Regions from separate parts of the Staphylococcus delphini genome, predicted to be linked through region 3. Evidence: riboswitches for the same ligand, from Rfam matches in the RefSeq annotation. Region 3 holds a riboswitch; each other region holds the start of a gene.
The links. Region 3 has a riboswitch for S-adenosylmethionine ahead of EL101_RS10465 (methionine ABC transporter ATP-binding protein). Riboswitches for the same ligand answer to the same signal wherever they lie in the genome.
Positions count from the first base shown of each region.

Region 1: it holds a riboswitch for S-adenosylmethionine, as region 3 does, so the genes downstream of both, EL101_RS03650 (M20 family metallopeptidase) here and EL101_RS10465 (methionine ABC transporter ATP-binding protein) in region 3, are expected to answer to the same signal.
Region 2: it holds a riboswitch for S-adenosylmethionine, as region 3 does, so the genes downstream of both, metX (homoserine O-acetyltransferase MetX) here and EL101_RS10465 (methionine ABC transporter ATP-binding protein) in region 3, are expected to answer to the same signal.

Region 1 is NZ_LR134263.1:817,029-819,235, forward strand. Features, by position in the region: gene EL101_RS03645 (S-ribosylhomocysteine lyase) at 1-299, opposite strand, end outside; SAM riboswitch class I at 596-701, shown strand; gene EL101_RS03650 (M20 family metallopeptidase) at 866-1,984, shown strand; gene ldmS (L-aspartate--L-methionine ligase LdmS) at 1,989-2,207, shown strand, end outside.
Region 2 is NZ_LR134263.1:14,644-16,850, reverse strand. Features, by position in the region: gene metX (homoserine O-acetyltransferase MetX) at 67-1,032, opposite strand; SAM riboswitch class I at 1,116-1,220, opposite strand; gene EL101_RS00060 (AzlD domain-containing protein) at 1,287-1,616, opposite strand; gene EL101_RS00055 (AzlC family ABC transporter permease) at 1,613-2,207, opposite strand, start outside.
Region 3 is NZ_LR134263.1:2,231,400-2,233,606, forward strand. Features, by position in the region: gene EL101_RS10460 (methionine ABC transporter permease) at 1-186, opposite strand, end outside; gene EL101_RS10465 (methionine ABC transporter ATP-binding protein) at 179-1,207, opposite strand; SAM riboswitch class I at 1,305-1,413, opposite strand; gene EL101_RS10470 (thioredoxin family protein) at 1,451-1,771, opposite strand; gene EL101_RS10475 (toprim domain-containing protein) at 1,734-2,129, opposite strand.

The DNA.
Region 1 (2,207 bases), 1.4 Mb from region 3:
TTTAACACATCATCATAATCGGTATGGTTAATGAAAGAGACGTAGAACCCTGTTTGGCATCCCATTGGACTTAAATCGACAACCTTGTCTGAATGGTTACGAATATTTTCAGCCATTAAATGTTCTAAAGAATGGAGTCCAGGCATTTCCATATGTTCTTTGTTCGGTTGTTTGAAGCGAATATCATATTTGTAAATGTCATCTCCATTGAGCCCTTGAATTTTACCCGCAAGACGAATATATGGCGCGACCACTTTCGTATGATCTAAGTTAAAACTTTCAACGTTCATTTTTGGCATTGGTATGACCTCCTTCATGTTTAAATCCATTTTAACATATTCCAATCAAGATGAAAGGGGACGACAAAGTGTTCACATGCCGATATAATAGGGAAAGGAGCTTTAAACCTATTATTACGAGTCGTTTAATAGGGATTAAGGCTTTAAAAAATTTTTTTGTGACACAGCATAAAGGCGTCTCGAAATGAAAATGTGATGCAAAAAGGGTGAAATATAGTATGAAAATTTTGAAGAGTGTTAAAAATAACATGACAAAGTGCAGAAAATTCGTTAAAATAATTACAAAATTGAATCAATATTTATCAAGAGTGGTGGAGGGAATTGGCCCGATGAAACCCAGCAACCTCATCGTACGGCGATAAAGGTGCGAATTCCAACAGTGTAAATGCTGAAAGATAAATGAAGGCAGAGGTGTTATCACATATATACATCAGTCACACTTATCAATGTTTGTGTTGGATGTAAATGGGGATAACATTTTTTGTTTAAGGAGGAGTAACACGGTGACAACGGTAGAGCAACGTATTTTAGATTATATCGATCAACATAGATGGGCTTATATAGATATGAGTCATCAAATTCACGGACGTCCGGAACTCGGTAACGAAGAAATTTTTGCATCACGTTTGCTGATTGAAAATTTGAAGGAACATCATTTTGAGATTGAGCGCGACATTGCAGGACATTCTACAGGCTTTATTGCGACATATGATTCGGAAATTGAGGGACCGACTATTAGTTATCTCGCTGAATATGATGCATTGCCAGGTTTAGGGCATGCGTGCGGTCATAATATTATTGGCACATCAAGTATGTTAGCAGCGGTTGCATTAAAACAAGTGGTAGATGACATTGGCGGTAAAGTCATTCTATTCGGTTGTCCGGCAGAAGAAGGTGGCGAAAATGGGAGTGCGAAGGCATCATACGTACGAGAAGGGCTCTTTGATGACGTCGATATTGCTTTAATGATCCATCCGGGTAATGAAACGTATCCGACCATTCCAACACTTGCTGTAGACGTACTAGATATTAAATTTTACGGCCAAAGTGCGCACGCTTCAGAAAATGCTGAAGAAGCACGCAACGCTTTAGATGCGATGTTGAGCTATTTTAATGGGGTCGCACAACTCCGTCAACACATTAAAAAGACTGAACGTGTGCATGGGGTCATTTTAGATGGCGGTCAAGCAGCGAACATTATTCCTGACTTTACGCATGCGCGCTTTTACACACGTGCTACGACAAGAAAAGACTTAGATGTCCTCACTTCAAGAGTGCATGATATTGCGCGTGGTGCGGCGATACAAACAGGATGTGATTTTGAATTTGAACCGATTCAAAATGGCGTGAATGAATTCATTAAATCACCGTTGCTAGATCAATTATTTGAGCATTATGCCACGGAACTCGGTGAAGAAGTCAGTCATGATGATTTTGGTTACGGTTCGACTGATACGGGGAATGTCAGTCATGTCGTGCCAACGATTCATCCACACGTCAAAATTGGACCAAGAAGTTTAGTCGGTCATACCCACCGTTTTCGTGAAGCAGCCGCTAGTCCAATGGGGGATGAAGCACTCATTAAAGGCGCGAAAATGATCGCATTAATGGGGGCTAAATTAATACAAGATCAAACGTTATTAGCAGAGATACAAAAGGAGCATCAACATAAAAGGGAGAAATGACAAAATGGTACACAATATTCAATATCGAAGTCAATTAACCATGGGAGAAATTTATGACACGAACATCGTTTACACGTCTAGACCCTCATATGTTTCGAATCCTTGGCTCGCACCAGATGAACATCAATCCAACTTTTTAACAGGGCGTGAATTACTAATTGCACAATTGCCAGTCATCGTGCACGAAGCGAGTGTCACTGACAAATTACAACAGTTATTCCAA
Region 2 (2,207 bases), 580 kb from region 3:
ATAGCTTCTTGTCTAGTATTCTTAGTTGACGCAATTATAACAAAAATGTAACGTTTTCGTCTAAAGTTAGCGTCTAAATCGTGAAACTTTTAGGAAATGATAAAGGTACGGCGCCCAATCATTAAAATTCAATAAAAAGCCATCATGCCCTACATTATCAGGCACAAAGAAATGGCGATGATATTTGAAATAACAGCCTAACGCAGCGACTTGGTCATCTGGATACAACAAGTCATCTGTAAAGCCGAGCGTGAGTACTTTCGTGTCTAATGATTGGAATACGTTTGCGACATCATCTCTACCATGGTGAATGTCATGACTGTCTAACACATCGAGAAGTGTTAAATAACATTGTAAATCAAACTGTTCTTTAAATTTATCACCTTGATGCTTTTGATATAACACGACTTCATCAGGTGTGAAGCGGGCGTCATAACTTTTAGAGGACCGGTACGTTAAAAAGCCGAGTTGTCGCGCGATACTTAACCCTTCTTCTCCTGCTAAATGAATGGCTTGTCTCGCTATTTCATTAAACGCCCTACTATAAGAAGACGTCTTTTCAGTAGCTGCTAAAATGACCGCCTTTTTCACTTCAAATTTTTGATTGTAGAGGAGCTCCATCACTTGCATGCCACCTAAAGAACCGCCGATGAGAATGTCGATTGTTTGATGACCGAGTGCTTCAATGCCTTTTTCGAGCGCACGCACAATATCTCGCATAGTGAGCTTTTGTGGAAAGTTTGGATCTGTTAAACGAGAACTCGACCCAAATGGACTGCCAATCACGTTAAATGTCAGAAACTGGTAATCGTGAACTGGCATATACCCCCCGTCAATAATTTCTCGCCACCACCCTGGATTGTCTTCTGTACCATAAGTGAGATGGTTGCCTGTCAACGCATGACATACGACGACGAGTGGCTGACCAGGATAACCTACATATTCATACCGAAGTTTCAAATTTTCAATCGTTTCACCTGATTCTGTCGTAAATGCACCTAATACTAATGTGTCCACACGATAATTCACCATTTTAGTCTGCCCTCCCTCTAAAAATTAAAAACGTTGTACAACCTTTGACGGCTATACAACGTTTGTAAGTCAGTTTTTAAATGAACTTATCATCCACATGACGTGGTTGGTTGTAGCACCGTACTTATAACGATAAGTGGTTGCTGAAGTGTCACTGGGCCAAATCCCTCAACTTCTCTTAATAAGCTTATTTTTAATAAAGTTATGTTGTGTCTTTAATCATACCGTAAACCTATCACGTATGCAAATGATTGTTAGAATAATCCGATAATTCTCAACAATGCCACACTGACCATACCGACAATAACTGTTATCGTTAAACTCCTCGTCCAAAAAGCAATGATAAGTGTCGGAATGAGCGCGATGATAAAGTTCCAATTCAATGTATAACCCATCACGCCTTCTTGTTGCTGAATGAATCCATCGACCACTAACGCAGTAAATAATGTAATTGGAATAAACGTCAGCCATTTGAGCACCTTGTCAGACAGTTCCATACGTGAAATCATGACAAAAGGTGTGATTCTGATGAGTAAAGTGCCCAGTCCTGCTAAAAAGATCGTCCAAAATACGTACATGCTCATCGGTCAATCACCATCCCTATCGTCGCACTTAAAGTCGATGCAAGTAAGATTGCTAAATACGAAGGTAAAAATAGACTGAGTAGCAACATCATAACAATGACGATTGCAACTAAGTAGAGATAGACCCGTAATTTCGATTTCGTAATACCTTCAAATTGTGAAATTGCTAAAAAGATAAACATCGCTGTAATCGCGTAGTCCAAGCCAAATACTTCTGGATGTTGGAAGAAGTCACCTAACAATCCACCGAGCACAGTAACCAATGCCCAAAATAAGTAGGCCAGTAAATTTAAGCCATACATCCACTGATATGTTATCGTGTGTCCTTTCGAATAAGGCGTGATCGCAACAGCAAATGTTTCATCCGTCAACAAAGACCCTACCCCTACCCTATGTATAAAATGATCATGTTTGAAATTTGGCGCCAATGTCATGCTTAATAAAAACATACGGCTATTGACAATCATCGCAGTGAGTACAATGACCCAGATCGGCGTTTGTACGGCAATGAGTGCGATAATAATAAATTGCGCTGCCCCTGCATAAACGAGTAAAGAGAGCAGTAATATTTCTAAAATGTTGAATCCTGAT
Region 3 (2,207 bases):
GATTTTGGATTCGCTTTTCGATGTTAAAAACAAAATGACACCTAGGATCAGACCTAACACGAACGAAAATGCTGTCGAGATGATGGTCATATACAATGTTTCGTACGTTGCTTCCCATACATCTGGCCAACGTACATTCGGCATTGTAATCATTTCTTGCAAGATTTCGCTAAAACTTTTACCCATGACTGACCACCTCTATCTCAACATTTTGTGCTTTTAACTCTGCTTGAATTTGATCAAAGTTAATGCTCGAAAACTGTTCAATGTGCACTAATAAATAACCTAATGTGCCCGTTTTAGAATGCTTAATATTGCCTTCTAAAATATTCACTGAAATCCCGTGTGTTTGCGTTAAGTGTGACACCACTGGATGCGTCGTATTCTCACCAGAAAAAATGAGTTTAGCCAACACTTCATCTTTGCCTAATTTAAAGGTTTGCGCTAAATCTTCACTGTCATCACTCGGTTTCAAATCATCTTGAACGAATCGACGTGTCACTTGATGTTGTGGATGCTCGAAAATGTGTGACACTTTGCCTTCTTCAATCACACGACCATTTTCCATGACTGCAACTTCATCACAAATACGACGAATGACGTGCATTTCATGTGTAATCATAATAATTGTTAAGTTTTTCTCGTTTTTGAGTTGTAGTAATAAATCCAAAATTTCATCTGTTGTTTGTGGGTCCAACGCACTTGTCGCTTCATCACACAACAATACTTCTGGATCGTTAGCGAGTGCACGCGCGATACCGACACGTTGCTTTTGTCCCCCTGATAATTCGGATGGATACGCATGTTCTCTCCCTTGTAGCCCAACGCGAGACACTAATTCTAATGCTTGTGCTTTCGCTTGGCTTTTAGGCACACCCGCAATTTCAAGTGGAAAAATGATGTTATCGAGTACAGTTCTTGACCACAACAAATTGAAATGTTGGAAAATCATACTCACTTTTTGACGTTTTTGACGTAGTTCAGCTGGACTTAATTGCCCAATGTTATCACCGCCAATAATTACTTCACCTGACGTTGGTTTTTCTAAATAATTAAATAAACGGACTAAAGTACTTTTACCTGCACCTGAAAATCCAATGATGCCATAAATCTTGCCTTTCCCAATTTCAAGATTGACACCATCTACAGCAGTAACAGATTTCGTCTTGCTTTCGTACTTTTTCACTATATTTTTAAGCGTGATCATACTGTTCCTCCCCTGTGTTGCTACTTTAAAAATTTTCGAAAAAAAAATGCTTTCCCCTTTTAAAGAAAAAAGAGAAAGCATAAATATGGACGCTTTTCTCTCATCTTCAAAAGTAAATCGTTACTTTATGTGAATTGGCACCATTTCTAAATATAGACGGTTGCCGGGCTTCATAGGGCACATCCCTCCACCACTCTGGATAAGAGTTTTCTGACTATTCGATTGATTATTATATTATCATCGTCACTCACTGTCGTCAATGACTTTTTTTAATTTTTCTAACAAATAAGGCACGGAATGAAATGCATAGATGCGCTCTACTTCTTGATCGTAGCGCATGATCATTAAAATAGGGACCGATTGAATTGCTTTTTCTTGACTCCACTCAGCGTGATAATTCAAGTCTAACTTCACAATCGGTAACTGGGTGATTTCATTCGCGATATCTAGCATACGTTCTGACATTTTACATGTGCCACACATCGGTGTATAACCAAAAATCAGATGCACACGTTGATTAAAATGCTCAGATATATTGTTCAATTGCTTTGAAACACTCTTCATATGAATACTTCCCTTTTACATAAAAGTCTTGCTTCACTTTAAAGTCAAAATGCTGCAATACATTTGAGAGGTAATCGCGGGGACAACGGGCAACTTCACTATATTTTGTATCTATGAAAATATCAGTACTTTCACTCAAATATGTCGTAAACCATTTGCGAATGCGACGACCTTCTGCATCTGCATCAACTAAAATGTAGACTTGTTTATCATACAAATATTCAATCATATTGTCTAACTTTTCGATTCCCATCGTGCCATGTGTACAAATGATTTCGACAGGTTCCAACAACACCTCTTGAACACGTTTTTTATCAGATTTCCCTTCAACAACAATAACCTTATGGATCATCGTCATGGTCTTCACCTTCTAAAAAATATTTGAGTATAAAAAACTCCTTGATAATTAAATTACCCAGGAGTTCTCATTATGATA